DNA from 3 places in the Streptomyces sp. NPDC048419 genome. Region 2 is predicted to be linked to each of the others. Evidence: riboswitches for the same ligand, from Rfam matches in the RefSeq annotation. Region 2 holds a riboswitch; each other region holds the start of a gene.

Region 1 (7,004 bases), on a different contig from region 2:
CGAGGTCGGAGACCTCCAGAGTCGGGTCCTGGTGCTCCGCCCTGCCGCGCCGCCGCTTGCTGCCGTCCTCACCCTCGGGGCGCTTGACCGCCCAGCCCGCGGAGAAGCCGCGGCGGAAGGAGAGGGTGACGTAGGTCTGGCCGACGGCGAACGCGGCCGCGCCCAGACCGATGACGATCACCGAGGGGATCAGCACCCCGATGACGACACCCAGGAAGCCCGCGAACGCGAGCAGCCGCCAGCGCAGCCGTGCCTTGTACTGCAGCAGCACCTCGCCGAGCAGCCACAGCGCGACGATTCCGAACGCGATGTAGAGGACCGTCCAGCCCATGTACGCCCCTCTCCCAGTCGCCGCTACGCAGTGTGTCGTACTCCGGTGCGGCCGGTCTAGGCCTGCGGTGGGTGGTGCAGGCCCAGGTTCTCGTAGATTTCCAGCGTCGCCGTGGAGTTGTTGAGCGTGATGAAGTGCAGTCCTGGCACTCCCTCGGCCAGCAGCCGTGCGCAGAACTCCGTGGCGTATTCAATGCCAATGGAGCGTACAGCGGCCGGATCGTCTTTTGCTGTGAGGATCCGCTCTTTCAGGACGGACGGGATGTGGGCGTTGCTGAGCTGTGGCAGCCGTTCCAGCATCCTCACACTGGTCACCGGCATCACTTCGGGGATGACGGGGGTCTCGCAGCCGGCCGCGGTGACACGGTCGCGCAGCCGCAGATAGGACTCCGGCTGGAAGAACATCTGCGTGATGGCGTAGTCGGCGCCGGCCCGGCACTTGTTCACGAAGTGGGTGACGTCGGTGTCCCAGTCGTCGGAGCGCGGATGCATCTCCGGGAAGGCCGCGACGCCCACGCAGAAGTCGCCGGACTCCTTGATGAGCTGGACGAGGTCCGCGGCGTAGACGAGGCCCTTCGGGTGCTGCACCCAGTCCCCCATGGGGTCGCCGGGCGGGTCGCCGCGCACGGCGAGCATGTTGCGGATCCCGGCGTCGGCGTACTGGCCGATGATGTTGCGCAGCTCGGCGATGGAGTGGTTGACCGCGGTGAGGTGGGCGACCGGGGTCAGCGTGGTGTCGGCGACGATCTGCTCGGTCTCCTTGACCGTGCCGGCGCGGGTCGAGCCGCCGGCGCCGTAGGTCACGGAGACGAAGTCGGGAGCCACGGCCTCGACCCTGCGCAGCGCGCTCCACAGGTTCCGCTCACCCTCGGGCGTCTTGGGCGCCGAGAACTCGAAGGAGTACGTCGTCTTGCCCGTGGCGAGCATGTCCCGCACGGTGCGTGCGCGATCAGTCCTTGTGGATGCGGTTCCGAGGGCCATACTCGCAGGTTAACCAGGGGGCGGCGGTCCCCCAACCGAACGCGGGATTTTTACCCGAATTGTCGACCTGCTGTCCACGCCTCGGACAGCCGGCGCGATCACGCCTGCCGCAGCCTCTTGGCGAACTCCGCCGCCGCGGCGCCCGGGTCCTCCGCTTCGGTGATCGCGCGGACGACCACGACCCGGCGGGCTCCGGCGTCGAGCACCTGGTCGAGGTTGGTGAGGTCGATGCCGCCGATGGCGAACCAGGGGCGGTCGGTGCCGAGGGAGGCGGTGTACCGGACCAGGTCGAGTCCTGGGGCGTGGCGGCCCGGCTTGGTCGGGGTCGGCCAGCAGGGTCCGGTGCAGAAGTAGTCGACGCCCTCCTGGACGGCGGCCGCGGCGGCCTCGGACTCCGCGTGTGTCGAACGGCCGACCAGGACGTCGTCGCCGAGGATCGCGCGGGCCGCGGGGACCGGGAGGTCGCCCTGGCCGAGGTGGAGGACATCGGCGCCGGCTGCGTGCGCGACGTCCGCGCGGTCGTTGACCGCGAGCAGCCTGCCGTGGCGGGCGCAGGCGTCCGCGAAGACCGCGAGGTGCTCCAGCTCCTCGCCCGCCTCCATGCCCTTGTCGCGCAGCTGCACGATGTCGACGCCGCCCGCCAGGACGGCGTCCAGGAACTCCGGCAGATCCCCCTGGCGCCTGCGCGCGTCCGTGCAGAGGTAGACGCGGGCGTCGGCGAGGCGGGCGCGTGCGGTGGCTGCGGTGCCGGGCATGTGGGTGTCCCCCGTTGTCGGTGGCGTACGGGCCGCGGGCCCGCGCGAAGCTTCGGTCCGCGGGCCGCAGTGAACCACGGTCGTGGCTCACGCGGGCCCCGGCCCGTACGCCGGACGGTGTTCGGATCAGCGAGTTCGGCTCAGACGGCGAGCGCCTGGGCGCGGCGCTTCACCTCCGTGCCTCGATTCTCACTGAGGGCCTGGGCGGGGGTGCCCGGCAGGCTCTCGTCGGGAGTGAAGAGCCACTCGAGCATCTCCTCGTCGGTGAAGCCGTCGTCGCGCAGGAGCGTCAGGGTGCCGGCCAGGCCCTTGACGACCTTGTCCCCGTCGATGAAGGCGGCGGGGACGTGCAGTGCTCGGTTCTCACCACGGCGTACGGCGATGAGCTGGCCCTCCTTGACCAGCTGCCGCACTCGCGTCACCTCGACATCGAGCATCTCTGCGATGTCGGGGAGGGTGAGCCAGGCGGGGACGAGAGCATCGATGTTTGCGTCAATCTCGGTCACGGAATCAAGCCTGCCATCCCGCACTGACAGTCGGAAGCCGGACTGGCCCGACCTGGGGTTCCGCGTCACGTCGTGGCGGCCTTCAGGGGCCTTGCCGGATCCCCGATGCGCTCGGCGTCCATCGGGGTGCCGGCCTCGATCAGCCGCCTGCCCTGCGCCAGGTCCCTGGGCCGGCCGACCGCGAGCAGGCCGACCAGGCGGCCCTCGCGCAGCCAGCAGACGGACCACGCGGGCCCGGACGGGTCGCCGCGCCACAGGGTCGTGTCGGCACAGGCGTGGTGGCCGGCGTACTGGACGAAACGGCCGAACTGCTCCGACCAGAAGTACGGAACGGGGTCGTAGACGGCCGGTGGCGCACCGGTGGCCCCGCCGACGATGTTCTCGGCCACCGTGCGCGGCCCCTGGAGGGCGTTGTCCCAGTGGTGGACCAGCAGGCGCTCGCCGTACCGCCCCGAGGGGAAGGAGGCGCAGTCGCCGACGGCGTAGACGTCCGGCGCCGAGGTGCGCAGATGGGCGTCGGCGACGACCTCGTGGTGCGTTCCGAGCTCTATGCCGGAGCCGGTCAGCCAGGCCGTGGCGGGGCGTGCGCCGATGCCGACCACTACGGCGCCCGCGGGCAGCCGTGATCCGTCGTCGAGGACGACCGCGCCCGGCTCGACGCGCTCCACGCGCGCGTGCGTGCGCAGTTCGACGCCGGCGTCGGCGTACCAGGCGGCCATCGGCGCGGCCACCTCGGCCGGCAGCGCGCCCGCGAGCGGCCGGTCGGCCGCCTCGACGACCGTCACGGCGCAGCCCGCCTCGCGCGCGGCCGTGGCGAACTCGGCGCCGATCCAGCCCGCGCCGACCACCACGATGTCGTGCTGCCGGGCGAGCACGGGCCGCAGCCGCTCGGCGTCGTCCAGGGTGCGCAGCAGATGCACGCCGGGGACGCCCTCGGCGCCCGGCAGGCGGATCGGTTCGGCACCGGTGGCGAGCACCAGGACGTCGTAGGGGACGGGCCCGGCCTCGGTGTCCAGTTCGTGCTCGCCGGGGCGCAGGCCCAGCACCTCGCACCCGAGCCGGAGTTCGATGCCGAGCGCCTCGAAGTCGACGTCGAAGGCGGAGCCCTCGGACTTGCCGAGCAGGACGGCCTTGGACAGCGGGGGCCGGTCGTAGGGCTGGTGGGGCTCGGCGCCGATCAGCGTCACGCGGCCGGTGAAGCCCTGTTCGCGCAGGGCCACCGCGCACTGCACACCGGCCATGCCCGCGCCCACCACGACCACGCGCCGCGGGGGCGGCCCGCCCGTCTCCTGCGTCTGCTCGCTCACCTGATCACCCTAGCCAACTGACAAATTGTCAGTCAGCAGTCGTGCTCACTCAGTGACCTGCTCCACAACGCTGGTGCCGCTGCCTGTCTGCGACTCCCACTCCCAGCTCTCCTCCAGCCGCACGCGCCCGTCCGGCAGCTCCACCACCGTGGACACGCAGTGCCCCGAGGACGTCGTGCCGTCCCGCTTGAGCTGGACGTACCGGAAGTCCAGCCGGTCACCGGCCCGGGTACCCACCAGATGACCGCGTACGACGTCGCCACCCGCGTACTCGGCCCAGATCCCGCCGTCCTTCTCGTGGTACGTGAACCGCGTCCGAGTACCCACCTGACCTGGGGCCTGGTCGGCGACGGGGGCGAGGACGAGGCCGTCCAGCGAGCGGGGCATGGCAGGAGGCTCCCTTACAGAGGCGCGGGGGGTCGGGCTAGGGTGGCCAACGTACAAGCACTCGCGGGAGCCCGGACGCACCGGGCTGAGAGGGAGGCTGGCGGCCTCCGACCGTACGAACCTGATCCGGGTCATGCCGGCGAAGGGAGGGGCTGGACGCCCATGCCGTCACGTACGTCAGACGTCCTCGTCATCGGGGGCGGAATCATCGGCCTGGTCACGGCCTGGCGCGCCGCGCAGCGCGGGTTCGCCACGGCCGTCGTGGACCCCGAACCGGGTGGCGGGGCCGCGCAGGTGGCCGCCGGGATGCTCGCCGCGGTCACGGAGCTGCACTACGGCGAGCAGACCCTGCTCGGCCTGAACCTGGCCTCGGCCCGCCGCTATCCGGAGTTCGCGGCCGAGCTCACCGACCTCACCGGCCACGACCTCGGCTACCGCCGGTGCGGCACGCTCGCCGTCGCGCTGGACGCCGACGACCGCGCCCACCTGCGCGAACTGCACGCCCTGCAACGGGAGTCGGGCCTGGACTCGGAGTGGCTGTCGGGCCGCGACTGCCGGCGCCTGGAGCCGATGCTCGCACCCGGCGTGCGCGGCGGGCTGCGGGTCGACGGCGACCACCAGATCGACCCGCGGCGGCTGGCACGCGCGCTGGTCGCCGCGTGCGAGCGGGCGGGCGTGGTCTTCCACCGCCAGTGGGCGGAGCGCTTCCACGTCGCGGGGGACCGGGCCTCCGGTGTCACCACGGCCGACGGCACCGAGCTGGGCGCGGGCCAGGTGGTGCTCGCCGCGGGCAGCCTCAGCGGGCGGCTCCCGGGTGTCCCGGACGACGTGCTGCCGCCCGTGCGGCCGGTGAAGGGGCAGGTGCTGCGGCTGACCGTGCCGCAGCGGTTCGCGCCCTTCCTGAGCCGTACCGTGCGCGCCGTGGTGCGCGGCAGCCAGGTCTACCTGGTGCCGCGTGAGAACGGCGAGCTGGTGATCGGCGCGACCACCGAGGAGCTCGGCTGGGACACGACGGTCACCGCGGGCGGGGTGTACGAGCTGCTGCGCGACGCGCACGAGCTGGTCCCCGGCATCACCGAGCTGCCGCTGACGGAGACGCGCGCGGGACTGCGCCCGGGCTCCCCCGACAACGCGCCCCTGCTCGGCCCGACACAGCTGCCCGGGCTGCTGCTGGCCACCGGGCACCACCGCAACGGCGTGCTGCTCACGCCGGTCACCGGCGACGCCATGGCGCATGTCCTGGCCACCGGCGAACTCCCGGACGAGGCCCGCCCGTTCACCCCGAGGCGCTTCGCGCGCGTGGAGCAGCCCGCATGAACATCTCCGTCAACGGAGAGCCCCGGCAGTTCGCCTCCGGCACCGCTCTCGACACCGTCGTGCGGACGCTGGCCCCGGCCCCCTCCGGAGTCGCCGCCGCCCTCAACGAAACCGTCGTCCCGCGCGCCCAGTGGCCGTCGACCTCCCTCTCCGAGGGGGACCGCGTCGAGGTCCTCACCGCCGTCCAAGGAGGCTGACCCATGGCCGACGATCCCTTCGTCATCGGCGGTACGGCCTTCACGTCCCGCCTGATCATGGGCACCGGCGGTGCCCCCAGCCTCGACGTGCTGGAGCGGGCGCTGGTGGCGTCCGGCACAGAGCTGACGACGGTCGCGATGCGGCGCGTGGACCCCTCGGTGCACGGCTCGGTGCTGTCCGTCCTGGACCGGCTCGGCATCCAGGTGCTGCCGAACACGGCGGGCTGCTTCACCGCCGGGGAGGCGGTGCTGACCGCTCGCCTGGCGCGCGAGGCACTCGGCACCGAACTGATCAAACTTGAGGTGATCGCCGACGAGCGCACCCTTCTGCCCGACCCGATCGAGCTGCTCGACGCCGCCGAGACCCTGGTCGACGACGGCTTCACGGTGCTGCCGTACACCAACGACGACCCCGTCCTCGCCCGGAAGCTGGAGGACACCGGCTGCGCGGCGATCATGCCGCTCGGCTCGCCCATCGGCTCCGGTCTCGGCATCCGCAACCCGCACAACTTCCAGCTCATCACCGAGCACGCGCGCGTGCCGGTGATCCTGGACGCGGGCGCCGGTACGGCCTCGGACGCGGCGCTCGCGATGGAGCTGGGGTGCGCGGGTGTGATGCTCGCCTCCGCGGTGACGCGGGCGCGGGAGCCGCAGCTGATGGCGGAGGCCATGAAACACGCCGTGGAGGCGGGCAGGCTCGCGCACCGGGCGGGCCGCATTCCGCGCCGTCATTTCGCCGAGGCGTCCTCGCCGCGGGAGGGGCGCGCGCACCTGGATCCCGAGCGTCCCGCGTTCTGAACGCGCGTTCGACGGCCCTCGAGAACCGGTGCGAGGTCCGTCACAGGTCGGCTGCAGTCACGCCCCGATCCGGCAGGAAGGGACGGTCCTGTCGGTCACGGCTCGTACACTCACCTGCGTGGATACGACCCTTCAGGACCCTCTGGTCGGGCAGGTGCTCGACGGGCGCTATCGCGTGGACGCGCGGATCGCGGTCGGCGGCATGGCCACGGTCTACCGGGCCCTGGACACCCGCCTGGACCGCGTGCTCGCGCTGAAGGTGATGCACCCGACGCTCGCCGCCGACGGCACCTTCGTCGAGCGCTTCATCCGGGAGGCGAAGTCGGTCGCCCGGCTGGCCCACCCGAACGTGGTGCAGGTCTTCGACCAGGGCACCGACGGGTCGTACGTCTATCTCGCCATGGAGTACGTCGCCGGGTGCACCCT
Region 2 (7,004 bases):
AGCTCCGCTCCGGCCGGCACCTCGAGCAACGCGCCGTCCCCGGCGGCCGGTGACTCGAACCTGGCCGAGACCGGTGCGAACTCCAACACCGGCATGATCGCCGGTATCGCGGGCGCGCTGGTCGTGGTCGGCGGCGGCGCCGTCTTCTTCGGCATGCGTCGTCGTGGCGCGAGCAGCAAGAGCTGACGCCTGACCCGCAGTGTCGCTGTGGCCCGTCCCCGTATCCCCGGGGGACGGGCCACGGTCGTCTCACACGGAAAGTGACCTCGGCGGACGGTGACCTCAACGGTCAAGCGAGTACGACGACTTCGGCCGCGTCGAACTCCACGCCGACCACGTCCCCGACCTCCGGCGCCGCCCGCAGCGCGCACGCCGCCTCCAGCCGCGGCGCCTCCTCCGGCTGGAGCCGCACGGCGACGTGGGTGCCCTTGAAGGTGCGTGCGGCGACCGTGCAGCGCAGGCCCTGGTCGGCGGCGACGAGGCGGACGCCCGCGGGGCGCACGAGCAGCGTGCGCGGGCCCTGGGGGGCGTCCTCGGGCACCGGCAGCTTGCCCCACGGGGTGTCCGCGGCCTGACCGGCCACCGCGCCCTCGACCACGTTGTCGAAGCCCAGGAACCGGGCCACGAACTCGTCCGCGGGCCGCTGCCAGACCTCCAGCGGCGTACCGGACTGGGCGATCCGCCCGTCCCGCATCACCACGACCCGGTCGGCGAGCGCGAACGCCTCGCCCTGGTCGTGCGTCACCGCGAGGACCGTGGTGCCCAACCGCCCGAAGAGTTCCCTGAGTTCGACGACCAGCCGTTCCCGCAGCGAGCGGTCGAGCTGCCCCAGCGGCTCGTCCAGCATCAGCAGCCGGGGCCGGGGCGCGAGCGCCCGCGCCAGCGCCACCCGCTGCTGCTCACCGCCCGACAGCGACGCGACAGCCCGGCGGGCGGCGCCCGGGAGGCCGACGAGGTCCAGCAACTCCCGTACCCGATCGTCCTGTTGCGGGCGGGACGCCCCATGCATCCGCGGGCCGAAGGCGACGTTCCCGCCCACGTCCCGCTGCGGGAAGAGCTGGTGGTCCTGGAACATCAGGCCCACTCCCCGCTTGTGCGCGGGAACGCCCCTCTGGTCGCGGCCGTCGAGCGACACCCGCCCGCCGTCGAGGGGTTGCAGCCCCGCCACCGTCCGCAGCAGCGTCGACTTGCCGCTGCCGCTGGGCCCGAGCACGCACACGATCTCGTGCTCGGCGACATCGAGGCGGACGGCGTCGAGCACGGCCCGGCCGCCGAAGCGGACCGTCGCGTCCTGAAGGCTCAGCAGCATCTAGAACTCCCCGGTCCGGTCGGTACGAAGTCGCTCCAGGACCAGCAGCGCCACCGCGCACACCACCATCAGAATCGTCGAAAGGGCCATCGCCTGGCCGTAGTTGAGGTCTCCCGGGCGGCCGAGCAGCCGTGCCACGGCGACCGGCAGCGTCGGGTTCCCGGGGCGCGCGATGAACACGGTCGCCCCGAACTCCCCCAGTGACACGGCGAACGCGAACCCGGCCGCCACCAGCAACGCCCGCCGCACCAGGGGCAGATCGACCTCCCGCCACACCCGCCACGGCGACGCGCCGAGCACGGCCGCCGCCTCCCGCAGACGCGCGTCCACGGCCCTCAGCACCGGCAGCATGGTCCGTACGACGAAGGGGACGCCCACCAGCGCCTGCGCGAGCGGCACCAGGATCCAGGAGGAGCGCAGGTCGAGCGGGGGCTGGTCGAGGGCGATCAGGAAGCCGAAGCCGACCGTCACCGCGGACACGCCCAGCGGCAGCATCAGCAGCGCGTCGAAGCCGCGCACCAGCCGGCCCGCGTCCCGGCGGGCGAGGGCCGCGGCGGCGAGAGCGCCGATCAGCACGGCGATGGCGGTGGCGGCGGCCGCGTACTGGAGGGAGTTGCCGATCGACTCGATCGGCGGGACGAGGAAGGTGCCGCCGTCCTCGTGGGTCAGCGACCGGTAGTAGCCGAAGTCCGGGGCGTCCAACGACCGTTGCACCAGCACGGCCAGCGGCAGCACGAGCAGCACGGCGACCGTGGCGAGCACCCCTGCGAGCAGCCCCCACTCCCGCGCCCCGCGCGGCCGCCGCGCGGTCACGGACGCGTCGACCAGCCGCAGGGCCGTCTCCCGCCGCCGTACGGTCCAGGCGTGCACCGCGAGGATCGCGCCCACCGCCGCGAACTGGACGATGGTGAGCACCGCGGCCGTGGAGAGGTCGAAGATCTCGGACGTCTGCCGGTAGATCTCCACCTCGAGGGTGGAGAACGTCGGCCCGCCCAGGATCTGCACCACGCCGAATGAGGTGAAGGTGAAGAGGAAGACCATGAGCGCGGCCGCGGCGACGGCGGGCGCGAGCGCGGGCAGCGTCACCTTGCGCCATGCCTTCAGCGGCGAGGCGCCCAGCATCCGCGCGGCCTCCTCCTGCCGAGGGTCCAGCTGGCCCCACAGACCGCCCACCGTCCGTACGACGACGGCGTAGTTGAAGAAGACGTGCGCGAGCAGGATGGCCCACACGGTGGTGTCCAGCCGTACGCCCCACAGCTCGTCCAGGAGCCCGCCGCGTCCGACCAGCGCCAGGAACGCGGTGCCGACGACGACCGTCGGCAGCACGAACGGCACGGTGACGACGGCCCGCAGCACCTGTTTGCCGGGAAAGTCGAAGCGCGCGAAGACGTATGCGCCGGGGAGCGCGATGAGCAGCGTGAGCGCGGTGGAGGCGAGCGCCTGCCAGGTGGTGAACCACAGGACGTGCCGGATGTCGGACTGCGTGACGACGTCCGCGATCCGGCCGAACTGCCAGGCCCCGTCCACCTTGAGCCCGCGTGCCACGATCGCGGCCACGGGCCAGGCGAAGAACAGCGCGAAGAACGCGACGGGCACGGCCATGAGGCCGAGCCGCGCCGCGCTCCCCGCGCGACGGCCGCGGACGGCTACTTCAGTACGAGTGACGTCCACGACTTGACCCACTGGTCACGGTTCTCGGCGATCTCGCCGGGCGCCATCTTCTCCGGGTCCTTGGCCGGCTGCCCGAACTTCTGGAACTCGGGCGGAACCTGAGCGGCCTCCCGCACCGGGTAGACGAACATGTTCAGCGGCATGTCGTCCTGGAACTCCTTGGTGACCAGGAAGTCGAGGAGCGCCTTGCCGCCCTTGGTGTTCTTGGCGTTGCTGAGCAGTCCCGCGTACTCGATCTGCCGGAAGCAGGTGCCGTACGACGTCCCGGTCGGCGCCGTCTTCGGCTTCGGGTCGGCGTAGATGACCTCGGCGGGCGGCGAGGAGGCGTAGGAGACGACGAGCGGCCGGTCGCCCTTGGCCTTCTTGCCGCCTGCGGAGCCGGAGAACTCCTGGTTGTAGGCCTGCTCCCAGCCGTCGACGACCTTCACACCGTTGGCCTTGAGCTTCTTCCAGTAGCCCTGCCAGCCGGCGTCGCCGTACTTGGCGGCCGTGCCGAGCAGGAAGCCGAGGCCGGGCGAGGAGGTGGCGGCGTTCTCGGTGACGAGGAGGTTCTTGTACTCGGGCTTGACCAGGTCGTCGAACGACTGCGGCGGCGTCAGCTCGTGCTTGCTGAAGTACGCCTTGTCGTAGTTGACGCAGATGTCGCCGGAGTCGATGGGCGTGACCCGGTGCTTGGCCTGGTCGACCCGGTACTCCGGCAGGATCGTGTCGGAGCCCTTGGCCTCGTACGACTGGAAGAGGCCGTTGCCGAGCGCCCGCGACAGGAGGGTGTTGTCGACACCGAAGAAGACGTCGCCCTGCGGGTTGTCCTTGGTGAGGATGGCCTTGTTGACGGCCTGACCGGCGTCGCCGTCCTTGAGGACGTGGACCTTGTAGCCGGACTGCTTCTCGAAGTCGGCGAGGACGCTCTTCGAGACGGCCCACGAGTCGTGGCTGACGAGAGTGACGGACTTGGAGTCGCCGGACCCGTCGCTGCCGGACGAGGATCCGCACGCGGACAGCGTGACGAGTCCCAGCCCGACGACCAGGGCCGCGAGCTTCCTGTTGTTCACCGAATTCCTCCTGGCTGACCAGGAAGAGACGCGGCCCCGCCCGGGACCGGCGGACATGGCCGACGGCTCCCGGGCAGGGCGCAACAGCTTGAGTGATCACCGAACTTCCTACCCAGAATGACCTGGGCAAGGTTCAGAGGGTCTGCGGCCCGGTTGCCGCACTCTCAGCGCTGTGGCGCTCCCCTGTCGGAATATGCAGATGTATGTACGGGTGTTCGTACCGGCTCAGGTTACCGCTCGGTGGCCGCGAGCTGACCGCAGGCCCCGTCGATCTCCTGCCCACGGGTGTCCCGGACAGTCACCGGTACACCGTGTGCGGCGATGGCCTCCACGAAGGCCTTCTCGTCCTCGGGCCGGGAGGCGGTCCACTTCGACCCGGGCGTCGGGTTGAGCGGGATCAGGTTGACGTGCACGGGCTTGCCCCTGAGCAGCCGCCCGAGCCGGTCGCCGCGCCAGGCCTGGTCGTTGATGTCGCGGATGAGCGCGTACTCGATGCTGAGCCGGCGCCCGCTCCTCTCGACGTACTCGAACCCGGCGTCGAGGACCTCGCGCACCTTCCACCGCGTGTTCACGGGGACGAGGGTGTCGCGCAGCTCGTCGTCCGGGGCGTGCAGCGAGATCGCGAGCCGGCACTTCAGGCCCTCGTCGGCGAAGCGGTGGATGGCCGGCACGAGCCCCACGGTCGAGACGGTGATGCCTCGCTGCGAGAGCCCGAGCCCGTCGGGGGCGGGGTCGGTGAGCGCACGGATGGCCGTGATGACGCGCTTGTAGTTGGCGAGGGGCTCGCCCATCCCCATGAAGACGATGTTGGAGAGCCGGGCGGGTCCGCCGGGCACCTCCCCGTCCCGGAGCGCCCGCATCCCGTCCACGATCTGATGGACGATCTCCGCGGCGGACAGATTCCGGTCCAGCCCCGCCTGCCCGGTGGCGCAGAAGGGACAGTTCATCCCGCAGCCGGCCTGCGAGCTGATGCACATGGTGACCCGGTCCGGGTACCGCATCAGCACGGACTCGACGAGCGTCCCGTCGAACAGCCGCCACAGCGTCTTGCGGGTGGTGCCCTGGTCGGTCGACAGATGCCGTACGACCGACATCAGGTCCGGCAGCAGCGCCTCCTGCAGCCTGCCGCGCGAGCCGGCGGGGATGTCGGTCCACTCCGCCGGGTCGTGCGCGTACCGCGCGAAGTAGTGCTGCGAGAGCTGCTTGGCACGAAACGGCTTCTCCCCGACCTCGGCCACCGCCTCCTTGCGCTCGGCAGGCGTGAGATCGGCAAGGTGCCGCGGTGGCTTCTTGGCTCCGCGGGGGGCGACGAAAGTAAGTTCTCCGGGTGCAGGCATAACCCTTCCAGTGTCGCAGATCAACTCGTGTGACCTGGTGACGGTGGGCGTGCCGGAAGGCCTCTCCCGCACCATTCCTGTGTCGTCCCTCGCTCCGCGGGTGGGCGTCCCTTATGCTCCGTCCACCACAAATCACCTCGAATCAGCGGAGGACAGGACGCCGGGAATCAACCGTGAGCGCCTCATCAGAACGCTGACATTCTGGCTGCGTCCTGACTTCGTGCTGCGGGTGATCAACCGGTTCCAGAAGATCGCGGGCTTCGACCGCTCGATGGCCTTGGCCTCCGGTGCGCTGACCGCGTTGCTCCCGCTCGCGGTGCTGGGTGGCGCGCTCTTCGGCGAGGAGGCCGCCGACCGGATCATCAACCGCTACGGCCTCACCCGCGGCGGCGCCGAGGCCGTCAGAACGGTGTTCTCCGCAGAGTCCGCGAGCGCCGGCGTCGGCGTCTTCGGGATGGCGTTCCTGGCGATCTCGGTGCTGAGCTTCTCCCGGGCCATGCAGCGCCTGTTCGAGCAGACCTGGGAGCTGAAGCCGCTCAGCGTGCGCAACACACGCAACGGCCTGTGGTGGATCTGCACGCTCAGTTTCTATTCGGCGGTGATCGGCTGGATCTACGTCACGCTGGGCGGCGGGCGCCTGGGACTGCTGGCCGCGGTGTGCGAGGTACCGGTGTCCGCCGCCTTCCTCACCTGGAGCGGCTGGATCCTCTCCGCGAGGCGGCTCGCCTGGCCGGTCCTGCTCCCCTTCGGGATCTCCGCAGCCGTCCTGACCGCGGCCTATTCGGTGGTCGCGACGGTGTATCTCCCGCGTCTGTTCAATTCCTACGCCTCGCGCTACGGCGCCGCCGGTGCGGTCTTCGGGATGGCCTCGACCCTCTTCGGCGCCATGGTCGTTCTCGTGGCGTCAGCGGCACTGGGGCGGGAGGTACGGGACGAACTCATCCGGATCCGTCAGGGCCGGCGCCCGTCCCAGGACGAGGTCAGCCGCCAGTGGGACAGCATCGTCGAGCAGACACGGTCGCGTTGGCGCACGGTACGCAAACAGCCCTCCCACCATGAGCCCGAGGACGCCCGCTGACCGCCGGAAGGGCGGGGCGGCCCTGCAACGAAGTCGTCCCACCAGGCCGACGGCGCAACGCCGTCGACCGGGTGGGACGTCCCGTACCGTCAGCCGGATCCGACGAAGAGGACCAGCAGCAGCCAGACCACGGGTGCCGTCGGCAGCAGCGAGTCCAGGCGGTCCATGATGCCGCCGTGGCCGGGCAGCAGCGTGCCCATGTCCTTGATGCCCAGGTCCCGCTTGATCATCGACTCGCCGAGGTCGCCCAGCGTGGCGCTGGCGGCGACCGCGAGGCCCAGGAGCAGGCCCTGCCACCAGGCGCCGTCGTCGATCAGGAACTGCATGCACAGCGCGCCCGCCACCATCGCGAAGCTGACCGCGCCGAGCAGCCCCTCGCGGGTCTTGCCGGGGCTGATGCGCGGGGCCAGCTTGTGCTTGCCGAAGCGCCAGCCGACGGCGTACGCGCCCGTGTCGCTGACCACCGTCAGCAGCAGGAAGGTCAGCACCCGCCAGGGTCCGTCCTCGGCGGCCAGCATGAGCGCCACGAACGTGGCCAGGAAAGGCACGTAGAACGC
Region 3 (7,004 bases), on a different contig from region 2:
AAAGCTACTGGTGCAACAACTTCCTCTGGATATCTGAACGTTCGCAGGGCAGGCGACCCCCGGCGGGAGGAATCGCAACGAACGGTGCAGGCCAGAGCCCAATTTCTGGAAACCCCCTGTCACCACCTGCCGTGACCGCTCTACCATCGGCTTATCCGTAGCAGGCTCCCCTCCGTTTCTGCCCGACGGCTCGTTGGCATGCGAGCCCCAAGCCCTACGGAGCATCGGGGGATGCACATGAACAGCGTTCCGCAGCACCTGCTGAGCGAGGACCGCCAGGAGTACGAGCGGGTCCTCGACGAGGCGCTGCGCTCCGCCCCAAATCGCCCGGAACTGGCCGCTGTCGGACAGCGGCTCAACGCCGAACAGCTGCGCACCATGGCGCTCAACGCCTCCGCACTCATAACGGCGGCCGCGGCGACCGAGTACCAGCACTACGTGAAGGTCCGCGAGGAACTGCGCCAGCCGGCGCCGTCCACCCCGTCATCCACCCGCGAAGCCGGCTCCTCGGAGCCGGGCGGGGCGGCGATGGGGCTCGCCACCACCCTCGGCGAGGCAGCCGAGACGGCCGGCGCGGGCGCCGTCGCCGTCGCCGCCGTCCTCACGCCCGTCCTTGCCGGAACAGCAGCGGTGATCTTCCTGCTCGTCGGCTATGTCATCAAGTCGCTCGACCCCGGCCAGGTCTTCGGCAAGACCATGATCACGGCCGGCTGGGTGTTCGGTGCCCTGACCGCGGCCGCGATCCTGGTGGCCGCCGTGGGCCTGCTGCTCACCGCTCTGCGCAACAGGCCGTCGCTCGAGACCGGTCCGTACGGTGAACTACGCGGGGACGTGGCGCTGGCCAGGGAGGCCTGGCGCGAGGCACTTCTGGAGCGCGGCATCATGCCGTTCCTCAGGGAGGCACTCGTCGACCCGGGCGCCGCCGCGGCACTGCACAGCACCACACCGCGGACGCCCACCAGCCGTATGCCGAATCTGGGCTACGGCCGCCCCGGCTTCAGCAGCCCGGACGACGGCGCCACCGGCCCGCGCCCGAGCTTCTCCAGCCCGGACTACACCAGCCCGGAGTTCGGAGGCCCGGAACACCAGCCGGAGTGACCGCGGGCTTGCGCCCTCCGCCACGGCGCGGCCCCTCGGGGCCGGCCGGGGGAGCGCAAGCCGAACGCCCCTTTCGCCGAACCGAGTTCGTCAGTCCGCGACCGGCAGACCCACCCTGCTCCCCGCGGCCGCGAACTCCTTCGGCTTCTCCGCCGTGCCCATCCCGACCTCCGCCCGCATGGTCAGCCGGGTGGGCTGTTCAGATCGGCCCGGTGGTGAACGACGTCGTGTGCGACGTCCAGGAGGGGCAGGTTGTGGGTGAAGGCATAGGCGCGCAGGCGGGCGAGGGCCTGGTCGAGGGGGATGCCGAGCAGAACGGTCAGGGCGCCGGTCGCCTGGTGGATGAGGGCCCGGTGCAGCGGCAGCGGGTCGTTGCTGCTCAAGTCGTCGATGCCGTGGGGCGTGGTGAGGATCGTTGTGGCGCCTTCGGCGAGCGCGAGGAAGTGGCTCATCTGAGAGCGGGTCAGCGAGCCGGCGGTGCTGCGGTGTCCGGTGAGGACGCCCAGCCGGGCCGCACCCAGATTCAGGGGGACGGCGTGCGCGGCGTGCGGGGACTTCTGGTGCGTGGCGGCCAGTAGGGCAGGCCATCGGTGCTCGGGCACGGTGTACAGATCGGGGACGAGTACGGGCTCACCGGTGCGGGCGGCGTCCACGGTGGGGCCCTCGCCGAGGGTGTACTGCAGGTCTTCGAAGGCCACTCCTGCCTTGTCCGCCGGGTCGTACCAGACCAGTTCGAGGCCGGAGTGGTCGAGCAGGCAGATGGTGAGGCTGTCGAGGCCGAGTGCGACCGCGCAGGGACCGGGCTCGAGTGCGGTCAGACCATGGCCGGCCTGAGTGGCCGCGGCCAGGAGGCCGGGGATGTCGGGGGCATCTGCGGGCACCGCGGGTACTCCTTGACTGAGTGCGGTGGGGCGCCCGTGGCGCGGGCCGCAGGGCGACATGAAACCAGCGTCACGAGCGGTGCGGCCGGTCCTGGGATGCGGCGAACGTCCCTGCGGATACGCCGCCCTCGACGACGAGTTGGCACAGGCGGGTCAGTGACGTCCGGTTGTCGCGGGCGTGGGCGCGCAGGCGCTGGAAGGCCGCATCGGGCGGGATGTTCAGGCTGGCCCCGAGGGCGCCTTTGGCCTGTTCGATGATGATCCGGCTGTTGAGCGCGGTCTGCAGTTGGCCGACCCGTTCGGCCTGGTCCTGGGCCAGGCGTTGGTGCAGGATGCCGATGGTCGCGGCATCCGCCAGGGCCTGTCCCAGACGCAGGCTCGCCGGGTGCAGGCCGGCGGGACTCCCGTGGAAGACGTTCACCGCGCCGATGACCTCCTCGCGCAGGCGCAGCGGGATGGCGGCCACGGCGGCATATCCGGCCGTGCGGGCCGCCTTGGTGAAGCGCGGCCAGCGCACGGCGGTGTCCGACCGGGTCAGGTCCACCGGACCGACCTGTTCCTGCTGCCGGCAGCAGTCCCTGGACGGGCCCTCGTCGAACTCGACCTGGGCCTCCTCCAGTTGGTGTGCGGTGTGGGTGGATGCGGTCACGTCCACCAGTCGTCCCTGGGCGTCGACCATGACCACCCCGGTGGCCGACACGTCCAGCAGCGCGAGCATGTGCTCGGTCAGCACATGCAGGAAATCGACCAGGTAGAAACCCTCCACCAGGGTGTCGGCCAACTCCAGGAAGGCTCGCGCGAGTCGTTCCTCCCGCTCCCACCGCACCATCGCGCTCCTCCTCCACCCCCTGCCCAGGACCGCCGGCTGACGATCCGGCCCGGGAGGCGTGGGCTCGGTGTCATTGTCCCGCCGTCACACCAGGCCGGGAACAGAACCGCCGCATTCGCGGCACCGGCAGGGTGAACACGACTGCGGGCGGGCGCCGGAGCCTGGCTCAAGGCTCCGGCGCGCTTTCGGGCTCCGCCGTCAGTCGGCGATCGGCAGATACACCCTGTTCCCGGCGGCCGCGAACTCCTTCGACTTCTCCGCCATGCCCGCCTCGATCTCGCTCCGGTTCCCGCCGTGCTCACGGCGGATGTCCTGGGAGATCTTCATCGAGCAGAACTTCGGCCCGCACATCGAGCAGAAGTGGGCGGTCTTGGCCGGCTCGGCCGGGAGGGTCTCGTCGTGGAACTCCCGTGCCGTGTCCGGGTCCAGGGCGAGGTTGAACTGGTCCTCCCACCGGAACTCGAAGCGGGCGTCGGAGAGCGCGTCGTCCCAGTCCTGGGCGCCGGGGTGCCCCTTGGCGAGATCGGCCGCGTGAGCGGCGATCTTGTAGGTGATGACGCCGGTCTTGACGTCGTCACGGTTGGGCAGCCCCAGGTGCTCCTTGGGCGTGACGTAGCAAAGCATGGCCGTGCCCCACCAGGCGATCATCGCGGCACCGATACCGGAGGTGATGTGGTCGTACGCCGGCGCGACGTCCGTGGTCAGCGGGCCGAGCGTATAGAACGGAGCTTCATCGCAGATCTCCTGCTGAAGGTCGATGTTCTCCTTGATCTTGTGCATCGGGACGTGTCCCGGGCCCTCGATCATGGTCTGTACGTTGAAACGCTTGGCGATCGTGTTGAGTTCCCCGAGCGTGCGCAACTCGGCGAACTGCGCCTCGTCGTTGGCGTCAGCGATAGAACCCGGCCGGAGGCCGTCTCCCAGCGAGTACGTGACGTCGTAGGCGGCGAGGATCTCGCATAGCTCCTCGAAGTTCTCGTACAGGAACGACTCCTTGTGGTGCGCGAGGCACCACGCGGCCATGATCGAGCCGCCGCGCGAGACGATGCCGGTCTTGCGGTTCGCGGTGAGCGGGACGTACGGCAGGCGGACGCCCGCATGGACCGTCATGTAGTCCACGCCCTGCTCGGCCTGCTCGACGACGGTGTCCTTGTAGATCTCCCAGGTGAGCTCCTCGGCCCTGCCGTCGACCTTCTCCAGGGCCTGATAGAGCGGCACGGTGCCGATGGGCACGGGGGAGTTGCGCAGCACCCATTCACGGGTCGTGTGGATGTTGCGGCCGGTGGACAGGTCCATGACCGTGTCGGCGCCCCAGCGGGTCGCCCAGGTCATCTTCTCGACCTCCTCCTCGATGGAGGACGTCACCGCGGAGTTGCCGATGTTGGCGTTGACCTTCACCAGGAAACGCTTGCCGATGATCATCGGCTCGACCTCCGGGTGGTTGACGTTGGCCGGCAGTACCGCGCGGCCCGCCGCGATCTCGTCGCGGACCACCTCGGGCGCCACCTTCTCCCGGAGCGCCACGAACTCCATCTCGGGCGTGATCTCGCCCTGGCGCGCGTATGCGAGCTGGGTGACCGCCGTCCCGTCGCGTCCGCGCCGCGGCTGGCGTGGACGTCCGGGGAAGACCGCGTCGAGGTTGCGCAGCCCGCCCCGCGGCGAGGTGTGCTTGATGCCGTCGTCCTCGGGGCGGACGGGGCGGCCCGCGTACTCCTCGGTGTCGCCGCGGGCGACGATCCAGTTCTCCCGCAGCGGGGCGAGCCCCCTGCGGACATCGGTTTGTGTGAGCGGATCGGTGTACGGGCCGGAGGTGTCGTACAGCGTGACCGACTGCCCGTTGGTGAGGTGCACCTGACGGACCGGCACCCGCAGATCGGGGCGCGAGCCCTCGACATACGCCTTGTGCCAGCCGATAAACTTCCCGGCCTCCGAGGACTGTTCACCGGACTGTTCGCCCTGAATGAGCGGTTCGTCCTGGTTGGAGGCAGGCGTGCGTGCGTCCTTGTTGGTCATGAGACCTACTCCCTACGCCGGCATTACCCGGTAACAGGTTCGGCGGTCGACGCAGCGATATCCGTCTGTCGACGTCTCGTGGGGAACATCACCCAAGTTCGGTGATGTTCCACGTGAAACATCGCAGGGACGGAGGTCAGCGCCCTCTCAGCCCGGTGCTCCGAGCTCCCGCGTGTGCAAAGGTGCCTCCACGCTAGCGTCAATTCCGGCGAGCTGAACAGGGGGCCCCGGCGTTCTTGCAATGATCGGGCGGTGACCACGACACGCCAGCACCCCTATCCACCCCCGGAGCCGCCCCATGGGCACGGCTCCGACAGCGGCCAGGGACACGGTCCCGGTGCTGGGCACGAGCCCCGGGTTGAGCCCGGCCATGGCTCCGGTGCCGGGCACGGTCACGGCGGCGGCCACGGTCATTCGCACAACCACGGTCCGGCGGCGCCCGTCTCCAAGCACCTGCGCAAGGTCATCGCGGCAGTCCTCATCCCGTTCACCGCGGCCGTGGTGGTCGGGCTCGTGGTGCTGTGGCCCGGCGGTGCCCCGGGGCACCAGCGCAGCGGCGTGGGCTTCGACCGGCAAACCCAGCAGGCGACGGTCGCCAAGGTCGTGAACGTGAGCTGCAAGTCGGTGAACGCCTCCGGCCAGGCCGCGGCCGGCGACACCTCCGGCGCCGCGGGCTCCTCCGCACAGCAGCCGGAGAAGGGCACTTGCAAGAAGGCGACGATCCGCGTCGACACCGGCAAGGACAAGGGCCGTACGTTCACCGAGATCGTGCAACCGGACCAGTCACGCCAGTTGCACGAGGGCGAGAAGGTGGTGGCCGCCTACGAGCCTTCCGCGCCGAAGGACCTGCAGTACTCGGTCACCGATGTGAACCGCCGGCTCCCCATGGCGCTGCTCGCGGGCATCTTCGCGCTCGCCGTCGTGGTGGTGGGCCGCCTGCGCGGTGTCATGGCGCTGGTCGCGCTGGCCGTCAGCTTCATGGTGCTGACCTTCTTCATCCTGCCCGCGATCCTCCAGGGCTCGGACCCGCTGCTCGTGGCGGTGATCGGGTCGAGCGCCATCATGCTGCTCGCCCTCTACATGTGCCACGGCCTGTCCGCCCGTACGTCCGTGGCGGTGCTCGGCACGCTGCTCTCGCTCGTGCTGATCGGCCTGCTCGGCTCCGAGTTCATCGGCTGGGCCGCGCTGACCGGCAACACCGACGACAGCACCGGCCTGATCCACGGCCTGTATCCGTCGATCGACATGAGCGGTCTGCTGCTCGCGGGCGTCATCATCGGCTCGCTCGGCGTCCTCGACGACGTGACGGTCACCCAGACCTCAGCGGTGTGGGAGCTGCACGAGGCGAACCCGTCGATGGGCTGGCGAGGGCTGTACCGGGCCGGTATCCGCATCGGCAGGGACCACATCGCGTCCGTCGTCAACACCCTCGTCCTCGCCTACGCGGGCGCCGCACTGCCGTTGCTGCTGCTCTTCTCCATCGCGCAGAGCGGCGTGGGGACGGTCGCCAACAGCGAGCTGGTGGCGGAGGAGATCGTACGCACGCTGGTGGGTTCGATCGGCCTGGTCGCCTCGGTCCCGGTCACGACGCTGCTCGCGGCCCTGGTGGTCGCGGCCGACCGTCCGGGGGCCGAGCCGGCCGCGGGGAGGGTGCCGGGCGCAGCAGCGCCGGTTCCGGCGCGATCGGGGAGAGGCCGGCGCCGTAAGCGCTGAGCCGATGGCTGCCGCGTCTTGCCCGCATCCCCTGCGAAGAAGCGTTCCTGCAACCCTCCGCTGCACGCAGAAGCGTTACAGCCACTCCGCGGCACCAACCTGTCAGCCGGCGCTCTGCTCCTCCGCCAGAATCCGGTCCAGCGCCTCGTCGAGATGGGCGTCGAAGTCCGCGAGGGAGCCCTCCTGGCCGAGCGGCACCAGCTTGTCGGTGCGGTCGAGGAAGGCGATGAGCGGCACCGTGGAAGAGCGGAACAGCGCCTGGTCACAGCCCACCTGAAGCCGGATCAGGACCTCTGTCAGCGAGTCCGGTTCGGCGGGTGAGACCCGCACATCCCCCTCCCCGCACGGCCGGCCCACCCCGTCGATGAGCAGTTCACGGCCGAACGCCCAGGTCACCGGAGCATCACCGGGCAAGTGGAAGGTCAGCCGTACGGCATACGGATCAGAGGTCTCGTACCGCAGTTCCACCG

Evidence for each region. A riboswitch is a leader RNA that binds a small molecule or an ion and turns the genes downstream of it on or off. The one in region 2 is predicted to bind thiamine pyrophosphate.
Region 1: it holds a riboswitch for thiamine pyrophosphate, as region 2 does, so the genes downstream of both, thiO (glycine oxidase ThiO) here and ACGFYN_RS17950 (thiamine ABC transporter substrate binding subunit) in region 2, are expected to answer to the same signal.
Region 3: it holds a riboswitch for thiamine pyrophosphate, as region 2 does, so the genes downstream of both, thiC (phosphomethylpyrimidine synthase ThiC) here and ACGFYN_RS17950 (thiamine ABC transporter substrate binding subunit) in region 2, are expected to answer to the same signal.

The regions. Positions count from the first base shown of each region.
Region 1 covers NZ_JBICXT010000019.1:137,240-144,243, forward strand. The annotation lists gene ACGFYN_RS33195 (hypothetical protein) at 1-331, opposite strand, end outside; gene metF (methylenetetrahydrofolate reductase [NAD(P)H]) at 388-1,311, opposite strand; gene thiE (thiamine phosphate synthase) at 1,410-2,066, opposite strand; gene ACGFYN_RS33210 (Rv2175c family DNA-binding protein) at 2,207-2,572, opposite strand; gene ACGFYN_RS33215 (NAD(P)/FAD-dependent oxidoreductase) at 2,638-3,879, opposite strand; gene ACGFYN_RS33220 (hypothetical protein) at 3,925-4,266, opposite strand; TPP riboswitch at 4,320-4,431, shown strand; gene thiO (glycine oxidase ThiO) at 4,429-5,583, shown strand; gene thiS (sulfur carrier protein ThiS) at 5,580-5,780, shown strand; gene ACGFYN_RS33235 (thiazole synthase) at 5,784-6,578, shown strand; gene pknB (Stk1 family PASTA domain-containing Ser/Thr kinase) at 6,697-7,004, shown strand, end outside.
Region 2 covers NZ_JBICXT010000007.1:224,869-231,872, reverse strand. The annotation lists gene ACGFYN_RS17965 (LAETG motif-containing sortase-dependent surface protein) at 1-186, shown strand, start outside; gene ACGFYN_RS17960 (ABC transporter ATP-binding protein) at 290-1,309, opposite strand; gene ACGFYN_RS17955 (ABC transporter permease) at 1,310-2,911, opposite strand; gene ACGFYN_RS17950 (thiamine ABC transporter substrate binding subunit) at 2,956-4,032, opposite strand; TPP riboswitch at 4,120-4,227, opposite strand; gene rlmN (23S rRNA (adenine(2503)-C(2))-methyltransferase RlmN) at 4,263-5,369, opposite strand; gene ACGFYN_RS17940 (hypothetical protein) at 5,590-6,447, shown strand; gene ACGFYN_RS17935 (phosphatidate cytidylyltransferase) at 6,537-7,004, opposite strand, start outside.
Region 3 covers NZ_JBICXT010000006.1:153,823-160,826, reverse strand. The annotation lists gene ACGFYN_RS15870 (metallophosphoesterase) at 1-37, shown strand, start outside; gene ACGFYN_RS15865 (hypothetical protein) at 232-1,098, shown strand; gene ACGFYN_RS15860 (GAF and ANTAR domain-containing protein) at 1,281-1,979, opposite strand; gene ACGFYN_RS15855 (ANTAR domain-containing protein) at 2,050-2,808, opposite strand; gene thiC (phosphomethylpyrimidine synthase ThiC) at 3,007-4,821, opposite strand; TPP riboswitch at 4,814-5,003, opposite strand; gene ACGFYN_RS15845 (YibE/F family protein) at 5,074-6,534, shown strand; gene ACGFYN_RS15840 (SsgA family sporulation/cell division regulator) at 6,637-7,004, opposite strand, start outside.